2 regions of the Micromonospora sp. NPDC005171 genome follow, and region 2 is predicted to be linked to the other one. Evidence: predicted binding sites of a transcription regulator. Region 2 holds the regulator's gene; the other holds the start of a gene.
What was found. The regulator HrcA, encoded in region 2, represses chaperone genes, less so after heat shock. The targets are predictions, from matches to a motif close to GGTTNGCACNCTCNNNNNGAGNGTGCNAACC.
Positions count from the first base shown of each region.

Region 1: the regulator HrcA is predicted to act here: its motif matches at 1,726-1,756, upstream of groES (co-chaperone GroES).

Region 1 covers NZ_JBEXIM010000051.1:2,430-11,563, forward strand. The annotation lists gene groL (chaperonin GroEL) at 1-1,207, opposite strand, end outside; gene groES (co-chaperone GroES) at 1,278-1,592, opposite strand; gene ABZU74_RS31250 (methyltransferase domain-containing protein) at 1,852-3,048, shown strand; gene ybaK (Cys-tRNA(Pro) deacylase) at 3,140-3,619, shown strand; gene ABZU74_RS31260 (substrate-binding domain-containing protein) at 3,798-4,886, shown strand; gene ABZU74_RS31265 (ATP-binding cassette domain-containing protein) at 5,001-5,819, shown strand; gene ABZU74_RS31270 (ABC transporter permease) at 5,816-7,078, shown strand; gene ABZU74_RS31275 (ROK family protein) at 7,099-8,280, shown strand; gene ABZU74_RS31280 (DUF1707 domain-containing protein) at 8,300-8,596, shown strand; gene ABZU74_RS31285 (DUF4142 domain-containing protein) at 8,721-9,134, shown strand, end outside.
Region 2 covers NZ_JBEXIM010000023.1:9,219-18,352, reverse strand. The annotation lists gene ABZU74_RS23345 (enoyl-CoA hydratase-related protein) at 1-788, opposite strand, end outside; gene hemW (radical SAM family heme chaperone HemW) at 808-2,031, shown strand; gene ABZU74_RS23335 (DUF4870 domain-containing protein) at 2,098-2,739, opposite strand; gene hrcA (heat-inducible transcriptional repressor HrcA) at 2,965-3,987, shown strand; gene dnaJ (molecular chaperone DnaJ) at 4,063-5,208, shown strand; gene ABZU74_RS23320 (16S rRNA (uracil(1498)-N(3))-methyltransferase) at 5,210-5,944, shown strand; gene ppk2 (polyphosphate kinase 2) at 5,964-6,875, opposite strand; gene ABZU74_RS23310 (SDR family oxidoreductase) at 6,948-7,709, opposite strand; gene ABZU74_RS23305 (histidine triad nucleotide-binding protein) at 7,809-8,168, shown strand; gene ABZU74_RS23300 (serine hydrolase domain-containing protein) at 8,186-9,134, shown strand, end outside.

The DNA of each region.
Region 1 (9,134 bases), on a different contig from region 2:
CCTTGGTCGCCGCGATGGCGTCCTCGATGCGGTGCTTGCGCTCCTTCATCTCGACTTCGGTCGCCGCGCCGGCCTTGATGACGGCGATGCCACCGGAGAGCTTCGCCAGCCGCTCGGCCAGCTTCTCCCGGTCCCAGTCGGAGTCCGAAGCCTCGATCTCCTTGCGGATCTGGGACACCCGGTCGGCGACGTCGGCCTTCTGGCCACCGCCGTCGACGATCGTGGTGTTCTCCTTGTCGACCACGACGCGCCGAGCGGTGCCAAGCACCTCCAGGCCGACCTGGTCGAGCTTGTAGCCCAGCTCCGGGGCGACCAGCTCGGCGCCCGTGGAGATCGCGATGTCCTGGAGCATCGCCTTGCGCCGGTCACCGAAGCCCGGGGCCTTGACCGCGCAGACCTTGAGGGTCTTGCGCAGCGAGTTGACCACCAGGGTGGAGAGCGCCTGGCCGTCCACGTCCTCGGCGATGATCAGGAGGGGCTTGCTGTTCTGCAGGACCTTCTCCAGCAGCGGCAGCAGCTCCTCGATCGCCGAGATCTTCTGGGTGGTGACCAGGATGTACGCGTCCTCGAGGACGGACTCCTGGCTCTCCAGGTCGGTGACGAAGTTCGGCGAGATGAAGCCCTTGTCGAACTGGAGACCCTCGGTCACGTCCAGTTCGGTGGTGAGCATCGAGCCTTCCTCGACGGTGATGACACCGTCGCGGCCGACGCGCTCCATCGCCTCGGCGATCAGGTCGCCGATCGTGGAGTCCTGCGCGGAGATCGTCGCCACGTTCGCGATCGACTCCTTGCTGGTGACCTCGGCGGCACGGCCGAGCAGCGCCTCGGAGACCTTGGTGGCCGCCGCGTCGATGCCCCGCTTGAGCCCGGCCGGGTTGGTCCCGGCGGTCACGTTGCGCAGACCCTCGCGAACCATCGCCTGGGCCAGCACGGTCGCGGTGGTGGTCCCGTCGCCGGCGACGTCGTTGGTCTTGGTCGCCACCTCCTTGACCAGCTGCGCGCCAAGGTTCTCGTACGGGTTGGTGAGCTCGATCTCCTTGGCGATGGTCACACCATCGTTGGTGATCGTCGGCGCACCGAATTTCTTGTCCAGGACGACGTTGCGCCCGCGCGGGCCGAGGGTGACCTTGACCGCGTCCGCGAGGGCGTTGACACCGTGCTCCAGCAGGTGCCGGGCGTCGTCCGAGAAGCTCAGGATCTTCGCCATTAATGTCCCTTCGAAGCGCCATTGCCCCGGCCCGGCGAGCCGGACCGGGGCAGTGGCACTGATCGGTTGCTTACTTCTCGATGACCGCGAGGACGTCGCGGGCGGAGAGCACCAGGTACTCCTCGCCGGCGTACTTGACCTCGGTGCCGCCGTACTTCGAGTAGAGGACGGTGTCGCCGACCTGGACGTCAACCGGAACCCGGTTGCCGTTGTCGTCGACGCGCCCCGGGCCCACAGCGAGGACGGTGCCCTCCTGCGGCTTCTCCTTGGCGGTGTCGGGGATCACGATGCCCGACGCCGTGGTGGTCTCAGCCTCGTTCGCCTGGACCACGATGCGGTCCTCGAGCGGCTTGATCGCAACCTTGGTCGCGGTAGTCACGGGCATACCCTCCTGGGGTACTGGTTTCGTTGCTGGCCAGCGGGGCTGACCAGCGTCAATCTGCCTCATGCCACCGGGCGGTGCCGTCGTCGCGGGTGCCGGTCCGCCTGGCGTGCGCACCCGGGTCGCGAGACCCGGAAGCTGGCACCCTCAGGGTGAGAGTGCTAATCGCAGGTTATTCCGTGGCTAGCACTCCGTCAAGGAGAGTGCCAGCGCGTCGCGCCCCGCCAGCCAGTATTTTCGGGTCGGCCGGGACAATGGCCGGGTGGATCTCGATCAGCTCGCGGCGCTGCGTACCCCTGAGGGGTCGGCCGCGCTCACGGCGGCGGCCGGGCTGGCCGGCGGTGATCCACTGGTCGCGGCGTCGGCGCTGCGCGCGGCCGGGGTGCCGCCGACGTTGGCCGCGGCGGCGCTCACCCAGGCCGAGCTGCGCCACCGGGCGGTCGGCAAGTTCGGCTCGGCCGCCGCTGGGATGTTCCTCACCCGCCCCGGCCTGGAGCAGGCCACCCGCCGGGTGGTCGCCGACCGACGGGCCGCCCGGTTGTCCGCGGCCGGCGTGCGCACACTGGCCGATCTCGGGTGCGGGCTCGGGGCCGACGCGCTGGCCGCCGCCCGCGCCGGCATCCGGGTGTACGGGGTGGAGGCCGACCCGGTGACCGCGGCCATGGCCGCCGCCAACGCCGAGGCGGCCGGCCTGGCCGAGCTGTTCACCGTCGAGTGCGGCGACGCGACCGGGTTCGACGTGTCAGGGGTCGACGGGGTCTTCTGCGATCCGGCCCGCCGCGCCACCGGCACCGGGCGGCGGATCTTCGACCCGCGCGCCTACTCGCCGCCGTGGGACTTCGTCACGGGGCTGGCGGAGCGGGTGCCGCGCACCGTGGTGAAGGTGGCGCCGGGCCTGGACCACGCGCTCATTCCGGCCGGCGCGGAGGCCGAGTGGGTCGGTGTGGACGGCGACCTGGTCGAGGCCGCGCTCTGGTGCGGTGAGCTGGCGGAGGTGCCCCGCCGCGCCACCCTCTACCGCCAGCGGGGCGCCGAGACCCACCGCCACCAGCTCACCGGCTCAGGTGCCGCCGAGGCGCCGGTCGGGGTGCCGCGCCGCTACCTGTACGACCCGGATCCGGCGGTGGTCCGCGCGCACCTCGTGGCCGAGCTGGCCACCGAACTGGACGCCACCCTGGGCGATCCGAGCATCGCCTACCTCTACGCCGACCAGCCGATCCCCACCCCGTTCGCGCGCTGTCTGGAGATCACCGACGTGTTGCCGTTCTCGCTCAAGCGCCTGCGGGCACTGCTGCGCGACCGTCGGGTGGGCCGCGTGGAGATCCTCAAGCGGGGTTCGGCACTCACCCCGGAGCAGCTCCGGCGGGACCTGCGGCTGGCCGGGGACGCGGCGGCGAGTCTGGTGCTCACCCGGGTCGACGGCGCACCGACGGTGCTGATCGGTCGGCCGGTCGACTAGCGTCGCTGCGGCCGGCCGGTGGACCCGCGTCGCCTCCGCCGCCCGGTGGACCAGCGTCGCCTCGGCCGGCCGGTGGACTAGCCTCGTCGCTGTGGCGGGACAGGGCACGCCGGCAACGGCACTGTTGGTCAAGCGCGGCATCGCGCATCGCACCCATCCCTACCAGGTGGCCCCGGACGCCCCGAACTACGGCGCGTTGGTCGCGGTGGCCCTCGGCGTGGCACCGGAGCGCGTGTTCAAGTCGCTGGTGACCGCTGTCGACGGCGCGCTCACCGTGGCGGTCGTTCCGGTCACCGGCGAGCTGGATCTCAAGGCCCTCGCGGCGGCGGGCGGCGGCAAGCGGGCGGCGTTGGCCGATCGGGCGGTCGCCGAGCGGGCCACCGGTTACGTACGCGGTGGGATCAGCCCGCTCGGGCAGCGTCGACGGTTGCCCACCGTGCTGGACGAGTCCGCGCTGGATCTCCCGACGATCTTCGTCTCGGCTGGTCGGCGCGGCCTGCAACTCGAACTGGCCGCGGCGGATCTGGTGGCGCTGACCGACGCCCGCACCGCGCCGTTGCAGACCCGCTGACGGTCCTCGTTACGTCGACTCCCCGTGGGATACCCGGGGAGTAACAGTCGCGTTGCTGAATTGTTATCGCTACCAACAAACTATGCACCTGCGCGGTCTTGTGGATCCGGTGTGACGCGAAATACGTTGCCGGACACAACAAAACAACACCTCCCCCACCTCCGAAAGGACCCTGCACATGCGTAAGGGGATCCTCACCATCGCCGCCGTGGGCCTGCTCACGACCGGCGGCTTGACCGCCTGCAGCGATGACTCCGGCTCCGGCTCGGCCGACTCCGCCAAGACCCCCAAGATCGGCGTGATCCTCCCGGACAGCAAGTCCTCGGCCCGCTGGGAGACCGCGGACCGCCGGTTCCTGGAGGAGGCGTTCAAGACTGCGGGCGTCCAGTACGACATCCAGAACGCTCAGAACGACAAGACCGCCTTCCAGACCATCGCCGACCAGATGATCACCGGCGGCGTCACCGCCCTGATGATCGTCAACCTGGACTCCGGCACCGGCAAGGCCGTACTCGACAAGGCCAAGTCGCAGGGCGTCGCCACCATCGACTACGACCGGCTCACCCTCGGCGGCTCGGCCCAGTACTACGTCAGCTTCGACAACGAGACCGTCGGCAAGCTCCAGGGCGAGGGTCTGTCGAAGTGCCTGACCGAGAAGGGCGCCAAGAACCCCGTCGTGGCGTACCTGAACGGCTCCCCCACCGACAACAACGCCACCCTCTTCAAGGCCGGCTACGACTCGGTGCTCAAGCCGAAGTTCGACGCCAAGGAGTACGTCAAGGGCCCTGAGGACGCGGTGCCCGCGTGGGACAACGCGCAGGCCGCGACGATCTTCGAGCAGCAGCTCACCAAGGCCAACGGCAAGATCGACGGCGTGCTGGCCGCCAACGACGGTCTCGGCAACGCGGCCATCTCGATCCTGAAGAAGAACAAGCTCAACGGCAAGGTGCCGGTGACCGGGCAGGACGCCAGCACCGAGGGCCTGCAGAACATCCTCGCCGGCGACCAGTGCATGACCGTCTACAAGGCGGTCCGGGAAGAGGCCAAGGCCGCCTCCGACCTGGCCATCGCCCTCGCCAAGGGCGAGAAGAAGGACACCGGCCAGACGGTCAAGGACGGTGACCGGGACGTTCCCTCGGTGCTGCTCACGCCAAAGGCCATCTACAAGGAGAGCGTCAAGGACGTCATCGCCGACGGCTATGTGACCAAGGAAGAGGTCTGCACCGCGGCGTACGCCAAGTTCTGCGCCGAAGCCGGCATCAGCTGACCGACGCCGCAGTACCCGCCGGAACGACCATCGCCGCCCGGCACGGGAGCACCCTCCCGTGCCGGGCGGCGCCCGCCGGACGGGCCCCGACCCTCCCTTAAGAAGGAGACCCCCGTGTCCGCGACCCCCCTGCTGGAACTCCGCGGGATCGACAAGAGCTTCGGTCCCGTCCAGGTGCTCCGCGACGTCGCCCTGACCGTCCACCCGGGCGAAGTGACCGCACTGGTCGGCGACAACGGCGCCGGCAAGTCGACCCTGGTGAAGTGCATCAGCGGCATCCACCCCACCGACGCTGGCGAATTCCTGTTCAACGGTGAACCGGTGCACATCGGCAGCCCCCGCGACGCCGCCACGCTCGGCATCGAGGTCGTCTACCAGGACCTCGCGCTCTGCGACAACCTGGACATCGTGCAGAACATGTTCCTCGGCCGGGAGAAGCGCAGCGGCATCGTCCTGGACGAGCCGACCATGGAACAGCTCGCCGCCGAAACGCTGGCGGGGCTCTCCATCCGCACCGTCACCTCACTGCGCCAGCACGTCTCCAGCCTCTCCGGTGGCCAGCGCCAGACCGTGGCCATCGCCAAGGCGGTGCTGTGGAACAGCAAGCTCGTCATCCTGGACGAGCCGACCGCCGCGCTCGGCGTGGCACAGACCGCCCAGGTGCTCGAACTGGTCCGCCGCCTCGCCGACAACGGCCTGGCCGTGGTGCTCATCTCGCACAACATGAACGACGTCTTTGCCGTCTCCGACCGGATCGCCGCGCTGTACCTCGGCCAGATGGTCGCCCAGGTGAAGACCACCGACATCACCCACGCCCAGGTGGTCGAGCTGATCACCGCCGGGCGCTCGGGCGGGCTCGGCCTCGCCACCGACCCGGGCAGCAACGGCGACGGCCCGCAGCCGGCCGACTCGATCTCAGGAGGCGTCCGATGACCACCACCGCCGTGCGGAAGGACGGCCCCGCGGCCGTCACACCGGCGCCGACCGTCGGAGGCCACGTCCGCAACTACTTCAGTCGGGTACGCGGTGGCGACGTCGGCGCGCTACCGGCCGTGCTCGGGCTGATCGTGCTCTGCACCGTCTTCGCGATCATGCGGCCGTCGTCGTTCCTGTCGGCCGGCAACTTCGCCAACCTCTTCACCCAGGGCGCGGCGGTCACGCTGATCGCGATGGGCCTGGTCTTCGTGCTGCTGCTCGGCGAGATCGACCTCTCCGCAGGCTTCGCCAGCGGCGTCTGCGCCGCGGTGCTGGCCAATGTGGTCACCGTGCTCGGCTACCCGTGGTGGGTCGCCGTGCTCGCCGCAGTCGCCACCGGTGTGGTCATCGGCACCACGCTCGGCATGCTCGTCGCGAAGATCGGCATCCCGTCCTTCGTGGTCACCCTCGCCGGCTTCCTCGCCTTCCAGGGCGTCGTGTTGCTGCTCGTCAAGGAGGGCACCAACATCTCCGTCCGCGACGAGGTGCTGGTCGCCATCGCCAACCGCAACCTCGCCCCCACGCTGGGCTGGGCGCTGACCGCCCTCGCGGTCATCGGCTACGCGGCGGTGCAACTGCTGCGCCACCGCAACCGCGTGACCCGGGGTCTGATCACCGACCCGATCGCGGTGGTGGCCCTGCGGATCGCCGGCCTCGCCGTCATCCTCGGCACCGCCGTGTACGTGCTCAACCTGGAGCGCAGCCGCAACGTCCTCATCGTCTCGCTCAAGGGTGTGCCGATCGTGGTGCCGATCATCGCGGTGCTGCTCGTCATCTGGACCTTCGTGCTGCAACGCACCAGCTACGGCCGGCACATCTACGCCGTCGGCGGCAACCGGGAAGCCGCCCGCCGGGCCGGCATCGAAGTCGACCGGATCCGGATCTCCGTCTTCGTGATCTGCTCGTCCATGGCCGCCATCGGTGGCATCGTGGCGGCCAGCCGGGCCAACTCGGTCGACCCCAACACCGGGGGCAGTAACGTACTGCTCTACGCGGTCGGCGCAGCGGTGATCGGCGGCACCAGCCTCTTCGGTGGCAAGGGCCGCGTCCTCGACGCCGTACTCGGCGGCGCGGTGGTCGCGGTCATCGAAAACGGAATGGGCCTGATGGGGTACAGCGCGGGAGTCAAGTACGTGGTCACCGGCGTCGTACTGCTGCTCGCCGCCAGCGTCGACGCGCTCTCCCGCCGCCGCGCGGCAGCCACCGGCACCCGCTGACCGCGGGAGGTAGCACCAGCATGCGCCCAGGACCAAGCCAGGATGACGTCCGACGGCAGAACCTCGGTGCCCTGCTGCGGCACGTGCACGTCCACGGGGCGACAACGCGTGCCGAACTGACCACCACGCTGGGCCTCAACCGCAGCACCATCGGCGCGCTCACCGCCGACCTGTCCGCAGTGGGGCTGGTCAGCGAGGGAGCACCGAAGGAGACCGGCCGGGCCGGACGACCGTCACTTGTCGTCCGGCCCGAGTCGACCCGGGTCTACGCGTACGCGTACTCAGTGGAGGTGGACCGGCTGCGCGCGGCCCGGATCGGGCTGGGTGGCGCGGTCCTGGACCGCCGGGACCTGGACCGGCCGCGTGGCCTGCTGGCCGCGGAGGCCGCGCCGCTGCTGGCCGGCGCCGTCAAGGAGATGCAGCAGCTGGTGCCGGCGGACGCGATCTGCGTCGGTGCCGGCGTCGCGGTCTGCGGCATGGTCCGCCGGGACGACGGCCTGGTCCGACTCGGCCCCACCACCGGTTGGGTGGACGAGCCGATCGGCGCGGCCCTCGCCGACGAGTTGGGCATCGACGTGCCGATCACCGTGGGCAACGTGGCAGACGTCGCCGCGTTCGCCGAGCACGCACGGGGTGTGGCGGCGGGGTGCGACAACGTCCTCTACCTGTACGGCGACGTCGGCGTGGGTGCCGGCATCATCGCCGGTGGGCGCCGACTGACCGGGCACGGCGGGTACGGCGGCGAGGTGGGCCACATGAAGGTGGTCCGCGACGGCAGACCCTGTGAGTGCGGCTCCCGGGGCTGCTGGGAGACCGAGATCGGCGAGCACGGCCTGCTGCGCGCGGCCGGACGCTCCGACGCCCGGGGCCGCGACGCGCTGCTGGCGGTCTTCGACGCCGCCGACCGGGGGGACGCCCGGGCCCAGACGGCGGTCCGCCAGGCCGGCGACTGGCTCGGCTTCGGGGTGGCCAACCTGGTGAACGTCTTCAACCCCGAGATGGTCATCTTCGGCGGGACCATGCGCGACCTGTACCTCGCGGCGGCGGCCCAGATCCGCAGCCGGCTCAACTCCAACGCGCTCGGCGCCTGCCTGGAGCACGTCCGGCTGCGCACACCGAAACTGGGCGAGGACGCGCCCCTGATCGGCGCCGCCGAGCTGGCCTTCGAACGGCTCCTCGCCGACCCCCTCGACGTGGGTTGATCCGCGTACGCTGTCCGGCGTGGATGTCGAGCTGCGCGCCTCCGACGACGACCGCAACCGGGTGGTCGCCGCGCTGCACCAGCACACCGCGGCGGGCCGGCTGACGCTCGACGAGTTCTCCGATCGGGCCGGTGCGGTGTGGACGGCACGCACCCTCGGTGACCTGGCGGCGTTGACCCGCGACCTACCGGCCCTGCCCGACCCGATCGTCGACGCCGGCCCGCTCGGGCGCGGGCGTCAGGAGTTGCTGATGGTCTTCGCCGCCGCGGCGCTCACCCTGCTGCTGCTCGGCGGCCTGCTCGCCGTCACCCGCTGATCCGGGTCGCCCTGCGATGAACTGATCGCGCGATCAGTCCGTACCAGTGGGCGGACGGGCAACCGGCAGGACACGGCTGCCCGGTCCAGACGCGTTCGGTCCGGACCGAGGAGGCACCACAGACATGGCACCGCTCAGATCCCCCCATCGCCGACTGGGCACCCGGACCCACCGAGCGGCGATGCTGCTCATCGCGATCATCGCGGGGGTCGGTGTCCTGCCCGGCGTGGCCGTCGCCGCGCCCGCCGGTGGCGGCGGCCAGCAGCTGAACGCCGCCGACATGACGCTGCTCAACGGGGTGCGGCTGGCCGGGCTGTGGGAGATGCCAGCCGGCCAGATGGCCGCCGAGAAGGGACAGTCGGCGAAGGTCCGGGAGATCGGCGCCGGCATCGCCAGCGAGCACCAGAGGCTCGACCAGCTCGTGGTCGACGCGGCCAACAAGTTGGGCGCGACGATTCCCAGCGAGCCGACCGCCGAGCAGAAGGGCTGGCTGGCCGAGATGCAGAAGGCGTCCGGCGCTCGGTTCGACCAGATCTTC
Region 2 (9,134 bases):
CCACCGTCCAGCGCGGCCACCCATCGACTCAATCGCTTCTCCCGGAAGGCCATGACCCCCTCACGCCCCTCGTCGGAGAGGAAATAGCCGGTCGAGAGGGCGGAGAGTCGGGCCAGGTCGGCGCGCAGCTCGGCGGTGCCCGGCCGGCGCAGCAGCTCCTTCGCGCCGGCCAGCGCCCCGGGCGCGCCGCGCACCAGCGAGTCGCAGTAGCCGCGCACCGCGTCGTCCAGCCCGTCCGCCGGGACCGAGGCCGTGACCAGGCCGATCTCGGCGGCCCGCCGCCCGTCGAAGGTGTCCCCCGTCAGGTACAGCTCGGCGGCGGCACGGGGGTGCAACCGGGGCAGGACGGTCGCCGAGATCACCGCCGGGATCACCCCGATGCGGACCTCGGTGAACGCGAACGTCGCCTCGTCGGCGCAGACCGCAAGGTCGGCGGCGGCGATCAGGCCCAGCCCGCCGGCTCGCGCCGGACCGGCCACCCGGGCCAGCACCGGCTTGGGGCACTCCCAGAGCGCCGCGAGCACGTCACCCAGCATGCCGGCCGGCACGGTCCCGCTGGCGTACGCCGCGGCCGTCTCCTTCAGGTCCGCACCCGAGCAGAAGACCGGGCCGGTGTGGTCGAGCACGATCACCCGGACCGCCTCGTCGGCGACCGCGTCCGCCAGCCCGGCCAGCAGTTGGGTCATCAGGCCGGTGGAGAGCGCGTTGCGGTTGGATGGGCTGTCCAGGGTGAGGGTGGTCACCCCACGGGCCGTGGCGACCCGCACGAGGACGTCGGGAGAGGTCATGCCGGGCACACTAGTGGCCATGCCCGGCGTCCTTCCAGATGGTGAGACCGTCCCCGTCGACGGATCGTTGCCCGCCTCCGCCACCGCGGCGGTCGGTCGGCGCGGCTTCGGCGTGTACGTCCACGTGCCGTTCTGCGCCAGCCGCTGCGGCTACTGCGACTTCAACACCTACACGGCTGCCGAACTGGGCGGCGGCGCCAGCCGCGAGGGGTACGCCGACACCGTCCTGGCCGAGCTGACGCTCGCCGCCCGGGTGCTCGGCGACAACCCGCCGCCCCGGGTCGACACCGTCTTCGTCGGCGGCGGCACGCCCACCCTGCTCCCCGCCGACGACCTGGCCCGCATCCTCGACGGCATCGACAGCACCTGGGGGATGGCCGCCGACGCCGAGGTGACCACCGAGGCCAACCCCGAGTCGGTCACCCCGGAATCGTTGAAGCTGCTGCGGGCCGCCGGCTACACCCGGATCTCGCTGGGCATGCAGTCCGCCTCCCCGGGGGTGCTGGCGATCCTGGACCGCAAACACAGCGCGGGCCGGGCCACCGCCGCCGCCCTGGAGGCGCGCGACGCCGGATTCGAGCACGTCAACCTGGACCTGATCTACGGCACCCCGGGGGAGCGGGCCGAGGACTTCGCGGCCTCGCTGGAGCAGGTCGTCGCCGCCGGGGTGGACCACGTCAGCGCGTACGCCCTGATCGTCGAGGACGGCACCCGGCTCGCCGCCCGGATGAAGCGCGGCGAGCTGGCGTACCCCAGTGACGACGTGGCCGCGGACCGCTACCTGGCCGCGGAGGCCGCGCTCGACGCGGCCGGGCTCTCCTGGTACGAGGTCTCCAACTGGGCCCGCACCGAGGAGGCCCGCTGCCGGCACAACCTGCTCTACTGGACCGGCGCGGACTGGTGGGGGCTGGGGCCCGGGGCGCACAGCCACGTCGGCGGGGTGCGCTGGTGGAACGTGAAGCACCCCTCGGCGTACGCCCAGCGGTTGGCCGCCGGCGCGTCTCCCGGCCTGGCCCGGGAGGTGCTCACCGTCGACGAGGCGCACATGGAGGACGTGATGCTGCGGCTGCGGCTGGCCAGCGGTCTCCCGCTGGCGGTGCTCGACGCCACCGGGCGGGCCGGCGCCGAGCGGGCGCTGGCCGGCGGCCTGCTGGCCGCCGACGAGTACGCCGCCGGCCAGGCGGTGCTCACCCTGCGCGGGCGGCTACTCGCCGACGCTGTCGTCCGCGACCTGCTGCCCTGAGTGGCCCGCTGCCCCGGGACGAGGGCAGCGGAGCTCCGGACCGGCCGGGAGAGCGGCCGGCCCGGGTCACTTGATGAAGTTCGCTGTCATCGGGTAGCGGTACGGGGTGCCCTCGTTGGCCTTCATGCCGGCGATGATCCCGAACAGAATCTGGATCACCACGACGGCGATGCTGGGCAGGAAGAGCAGGCACCAGCTCACGAAGAGCAGCACAAACGCGATGATCGACCAGAGGATCTGGAAGTTCAGGGCGGCCAGCGCGTGTGCCCGGACGGTCGGCGACTGCTGGCCGCGGGCCAGATAGGCGATGAGCGGGGCGACGAAGCCCAGCGGACCGAAGCTGACCAGCGCGCCGAGGGCGCCGCCGAAGTGCGCGACAAGCGCCCAGGTCTTGTCCTCGTTGTTGGCGTAGCCGCCGCCGGGGCCGCCGTAGGCCCCGCCGGACGGGTAGCCGCCGGGCGGGTAGCCGCCGGGTGGGGGATAGCCCCCGGGCAGAGGGTAGCCGCCTGCCGGAGGGTAGCCACCTGACGGCGGTTGGTCACCGGTGGGCGGCGGATAGCCACCGGCCGGGGGATAGCCGGCCGGGCCGGGAGCCCCGGACAGTGGTGCGGTGGGCGGCTCGGCCGACGGGGACGGGCCCGGGGAGGTGGGCTCCGGCGGGTAGTTGCCGGGGTCGCCCGATCCGGGAGGGCGGGGAGGTTCAGTCATGGATGTCACGGTAGGGGCCGTTGGCAACGCCGCACCAGAGCGACACCGCCGGGCAGTGCGGGCCGAACGGCCCAGCGGGGTGGCGCGGGCCGCACCGACGGGTGGCCGTTGATCATCGCGTCGGCGGGCCCGCCGACGTAGACTGGCACTCGCTACAGTCGAGTGCCAGGACGGCCCGACCGGCCCAGGGTGCCGGTGGCCAACGTGCGACAGGAGGTGCGGAGGATGGGTCTCGACGACCGGAAACTCGCCGTGCTCCGCGCCATCGTCGAGGACTACGTCTCCACCCAGGAGCCGGTCGGCAGCAAGGCGCTGGTCGAACGGCACCAGCTCGGGGTCTCCCCGGCCACGGTCCGCAACGACATGGCCGTGCTCGAGGAGGAGGGCTACATCCGGCAGCCGCACACCAGTGCCGGCCGGGTGCCCACCGACCGTGGCTACCGCCTCTTCGTCGACCGGTTGTCCCGGGTCAAGCCGCTCAGCCCGGCCGAGCGCCGGGCCATCGAGCGCTTCCTGGTCGGCGCTGTCGACCTCGACGACGTGGTGCACCGCACGGTTCGACTGCTCGCCCAGCTGACCCGCCAGGTCGCCGTCGTGCAGTACCCGAGCCTGGCCCGCTCCTCGGTGCGGCACCTGGAACTGGTGCCGATCTCCACCACCCGGCTGATGCTCGTCATGATCGCGGACACCGGGCGGGTGGAGCAGCGGCTCGTGGAGCTGCCCGGGCCGGTGCCGGCCGACGACGTCACCGACCTGCGCCGACTGATCAACGAGAAGCTCGCCAACGCCCGGCTGTCCGAGACGCCACCGCTGGTGCAGGCGCTGGTCGAGGAGGCGCCGACCGGGCTGCGTCCGACCATGACCACGCTCGCCACAGTCCTGCTGGAGACGCTCGTCGAGCGGCACGAGGAACGGATCGCGTTGGCCGGCACCGCGAACCTCACCCGGGGCGGCCTGCTCGACTTCCAGGGCTCCCTGCGGCCGATCCTCGAAGCTCTGGAAGAGGAGGTCGTGCTGCTCAAGCTCATCGGTGAGACCGAGCCGAGCACGACCCGGGTGCTGATCGGCGACGAGAACGAGTTCGACAACCTGCGCGCCGCCTCGGTGGTCAGCACCGGGTACGGCCCGGGCACCACGATCGTGGGCGGCCTGGGGGTGCTGGGGCCCACCCGGATGGACTACCCCGGCAACATCGCCACGGTGCGCGCCGTGGCACGCTACGTGGGCGAGTTGCTGGCCCAGAACTGATTGGTCAGGGCCGATGCGGCCGGCTGCGGCCGCCGACCGGCGCAACGCGAGACGAACATGAGGACACGGAACGCAGTGGCCAGGGACTACTACGGCATTCTCGGTGTGAGCCGGGAAGCCTCCGATGACGAGATCAAGCGCGCCTACCGCAAGCTGGCGCGCCAGTTCCACCCGGACGTCAATCCGGACCCGGAGGCTCAGGAGAAGTTCAAGGACATCAACGCCGCGTACGAGGTCCTCTCGGACGACCGGAAGCGGCAGATCGTCGACCTGGGTGGCGACCCGCTCGCCCCGGGTGGCGGCGGCGCCGGAGGCCCGGGCGGCCCCGGAGGCGCCGGCCCGTTCGTCGGTTTCCAGGACATCATGGACGCGTTCTTCGGCGGTGCGGGCGGTGGTGCCCGTGGCCCACGGCCGCGTACCCGACCGGGCGCCGACGCGATCCTGCGACTCGAACTCGACCTGCACGAGACGGCGTTCGGCGTCGAGGCCCCGATCACCGTCGACACCGCGGTGCTCTGCACCACCTGCTCGGGCGCCGGCACGGCGGCCGGCACGCACCTGGCGACCTGCGAGGCGTGCGGCGGTCGGGGCGAGGTGCAGTCGGTGCAGCGCACCTTCCTCGGCCAGGTGGTCTCCGCCCGGCCGTGCACCGTGTGCCAGGGCTACGGCACCACCATCCCGCACCCCTGCCCCACCTGCGCCGGCGACGGCCGGGTGCGGACCCGCCGCTCGCTGACCGTCAAGATCCCGGCCGGCGTCGAGGACGGCATGCGGATCCGGCTGGCCCAGCAGGGCGAGGTCGGCCCCGGTGGCGGCACCGCCGGTGACCTCTACGTGGAGATCCACGAGCGCCCCCACGACGTGTACTCCCGCAAGGGCGACGACCTGCACTGCCGGGTCACCGTGCCGATGACGGCGGCGGCGCTGGGCACCCGGCTGACCATCAAGACGCTGGACAGCGAGGAGACCGTCGACGTCAAGGCCGGCACCCAGCCCGCCAGCACGCTGCGACTGCGCGCCCGGGGCGTGCCGCACCTGCGCGGCACCGGCCGAGGCGACCTCTACGTGCACCTCGACGTGCGGACGCCGACCAAGCTCGACCCGGACCAGGAGAAGATGCTGCGCGACTTCGCCAAGACCCGTGGTGAGGAGGTCGCCGAGTTATCCAAGCAGGGCGGCTTCTTCTCCCGGATGCGCGACGCGTTCAACGGGCACGCCTGAGGTGTCCGCACCGCTGTTCCTGGTCGAGGCGCTGCCCGCCAGCGACGCGCTGACCCTGGACGGCCCCGAGGGGCACCACGCCGCCACCGTGCAACGACTGCGCGTCGGCGAGGAACTGCTGCTCGCCGACGGCCGGGGTGGCACGGCCGCCGCCGTGGTCACTGCCGTCGGCCGGGGCAGCTTGGAGGTCACCGTCACCTCAAGGGGGTACGCGGACGCGCCGGTACCCCGTCTGGTGACAGTGCAGGGCATCGCCAAGGGCGACCGGGGCGAGCTGGCCGTGCAGGCGATGACCGAGGTCGGGGTGGACGAGATCGTGCCCTGGGCGGCATCGCGCTCGGTGACCCAGTGGCGCGGCGACCGGGGCGTACGCGCCCGGGAGAAGTGGGTGGCCACCGCCCGGGAGGCGGCCAAGCAGGCCCGCCGGCCGTGGCTGCCGGTGGTGGCCGGCGCGCCGGACGAGTCCACCGCCACGGTGGCCCGTCGGATCGCCGGTGCCGCCTCCGGGTTCGTGCTGCACGAGGAGGCCGAGGACCGGCTCACCACGGCCGAGCTGCCGACCGCCGGTGAGATCGTGCTGGTGGTCGGCCCGGAGGGTGGCATCGCCCCGGCCGAGCTGACCGCCTTCGCCGAGGCCGGCGGGCGACCCGTACGCCTCGGGCCGGCTGTGCTGCGCACCTCCACCGCCGGGGTGGCGGCCCTCAGCGTGCTCGCCACCCGCCTCGGCCGTTGGTGACCCTGGGCGGCGGGCTCGTTCAGGGGCGGGGAAACACCGGCACCACCTCTTCCTCCGGCCCCAGGTCCAGCCCGGCCGGCCCGATGATCTGCGGGTCCGGTGTGCCGACCACCTCGGGGTCCTTGCCGGTGTAGTCGAAGCGGTGCAGCACGTGCCGCATCGCCTCGAGGCGGGCCCGCTTCTTGTCGTTGCTCTTCACCACCGTCCACGGCGCGTCGGCCGTGTCGGTCCAGAAGAACATCGCCTCCTTGGCCTCGGTGTACTCGTCCCACCGGTCGAGCGAGGCGATGTCCATCGGGGACAGCTTCCACTGCCGGACCGGGTCCACCTGGCGGATCGCGAACCGGGTGCGCTGCTCGTTCTGGGAGACGGAGAACCAGAACTTGACCAGCCGGATGCCCGAGCGCACCAGCATCCGTTCCAGCTCTGGGGCCTGCCGCAGGAACTCCAGGTATTCCTTGCGGCTGCAGAAGCCCATCACCCGCTCCACACCGGCCCGGTTGTACCAGGAACGGTCGAACAGCACGATCTCACCGGCCGCCGGCAGGTGTGCCAACCACCGCTGGAAGTACCACTGGGCGGCTTCCCGCTGGTCCGGCTTGGCGAGCGCCACCACTGACGCGCCACGCGGGTTGAGGTGCTCCATGAAACGTTTGATGGTGCCGCCCTTGCCGGCCGCGTCCCGGCCCTCGAAGAGGATCACCAGACGCTCGCCGGACTCCTTGATCCAGTCCTGGAGTTTCAGCAGCTCGATCTGGAGCAGCCGCTTGTCGCGGTCGTACTCGTCGCGGTCCAGCCGCTCGTCGTACGGGTAGTCCTCGCGCCAGGTGTCGACGGGGGTGCCGTCGGGGCGGAGCAGCACAGGGTCGTCGTCGTGGCCGTCGGCCACCCGGTAGTCGGCGGTGAGGTCCAGCAGCGCGGAGTCGGCCATGTCGGTGGGACTTACCCGCCCGCGAACCGCCAACCACCTCCCCGGCCGGGTGATCTGCCGGCGGCGTCGACCTCAGCTGCGCAGGTAGGAGGCGCCGTTGAGGTCGACGATCGTGCCGGAGGCCCACTCGGCCTGCGGCGAGGCCAGCCAGTGCACGGCGGCGGCGATCTCCTCCGGTCTGCCCACCCGGTCGAACGGGCTCTGCGCCCGGATCGCCGCGCCCTCCTCACCGCGCAGGTACTCGGTGACCATGTCGGTCGCCACGAAGCCCGGCGCGACGGTGGCGACAGCGATGCCGTACGGCGCGAGCGCCACGGCGAGGGACTGGCCCAGCGCGTTCAGCCCCGCCTTGCTGGCGCCGTACGCCGGCTGGTGCGGCTCGCCGCGGAACGCGCCCCGGGACGAGACGTTGACGATTCGCCCGCCGCGTTCACGCATGTGCTGGGCGGCGCACCAGATGACGTTGCCGGCGCCGGTCAGGTTGGTCTCCAGCACCTGTTGCCAGCGCTGCTGCCACTGGTCGTACGAGGCGCCGAAGATCGGGTGCGGGTCGTCGCGGTCGCCGTACGTCCCGGCGTTGTTGACCAGCACGTCCAGCCCGCCGAGCAGCTCGGCGGCCCGGTCCACCATGACCCGGACCGCGTCCGGGTCGGTGAGGTCGGCGCGGACCACCACGTGCCCGGCGCCCGGCAGTTGCGCGCGTAGCTGCTCGGCCGCGTCGGCGGAGTCGCGGTGGTGGATGGCCACCCGGTCGCCGTCGGCCGCGAACGCCGTCGCCACCGCGCGGCCGATCCCGCGCGAGGCCCCGGTCACGAGTACCGCCCGATCCGTCATGCCGGCCATCCTGCCTCAGCCGTACCTTCCGTGCGAACAGGGCCGGCGGCGCATGCTGCGCCGGAGCATCCCCGACCCGTTAGTCCTTACACTGCCCCGATGGGATCCGACTGCCTGTTCTGCCGCATCGTCGCCGGGGAGATCCCGGCCACCGTGGTCCGGGAGACCGACACCACCCTCGCCTTCCGCGACATCGACCCGAAGGCGCCGGTGCACGTCCTGGTCATTCCGAAGGAGCACTACGCCGACGTCGCGACGCTCGCCCAGGGCGACCCGGCGCTGGCCGCCGACGTGCTGGCGACGTCCGCCGCCGTGGCCGAGGACGAGGGCCTGCTCGGCGACGGTTTCCGGCTGATGTTCAACACCGGCGCGTACGGCGGGCAGGAGGTGTTCCACGCGCACGCGCACCTGCTCGGTGGTGCGCCGCTCGGCCCGATGCTCGCCCGGAACCTGGCGTGAGCGAGCGCAGCGACGGCGTGAGCGAGCGCGGTCCCGACGGTCGCGGCACTGAGCACCTGGACCGGTTGGTGCGGCGGGTGCAGGCCGAGGCCCGGGTGCCGGCGGTGTCGGCGGCGCTGCACCGGGCCGACCGGCCGCTCTGGAGCTGCACCGTCGGCGAGACCGGCACCGACAGCCCGCTGGGGCCGGGCACCCAGTTCCGGATCGGCTCGGTCACCAAGACGTTCACCGCGGTGCTGGTCCTCCAGTGCCGCGACGACGGGCTGCTGGACCTGGACGACCCGGTGGGCCGGCACCTGGACCTCCCGGCGCACGGCGACCTGACCGTACGCCGGTTGCTGTCGCACACCGGTGGCCTGCAACGTGAGCCGTTCGGCGACGTCTGGGACAGCCTGCGCGCGCCGGACGACGACCAACTGGTCGCCGAGCTGGACCGGGCCGAGCGGGTGCTGCCGACCGGCCGTCGGTTCCACTACTCCAACCTGGGCCTGGCCGTGCTCGGCCAACTCGTCGCCCGGCTCCGGGGCGGAAGCTGGGCGCAGGCGCTCACCGAGCGGATCCTGACGCCGCTGGGGCTGAGCGACACCACTGTGACCCCACGGCCGACGGCGGCCATCGGGTTCCTGGTCGACGCGTACTCCGACGAGGCGCACCCGGAACCGTCGACCGACTTCGGCGCGGTCGGCCCGGCCGCCCAGCTCTGGAGCACCGCCACCGACATGGCCCGCTGGGCGGCGTTCCTGGCCGACCCGGCGGCGCTGGACCCGGCCGGCGCGGTCCTCGCCCCGGGCACCCTGGACGAGATGCGCTGGCCGCTGACCACCACCGACGAGACGCTCTGGGGCGCCGGCTTCGGGCTCGGGCTGATCCTGATCCCGCAGGGGGAGCGGGTGGTGCACGTGGGGCACGACGGGGCCATGCCCGGTTTCCTCGCCGGGGTGTACGGCCGCCGTGGCGGCGACGGCA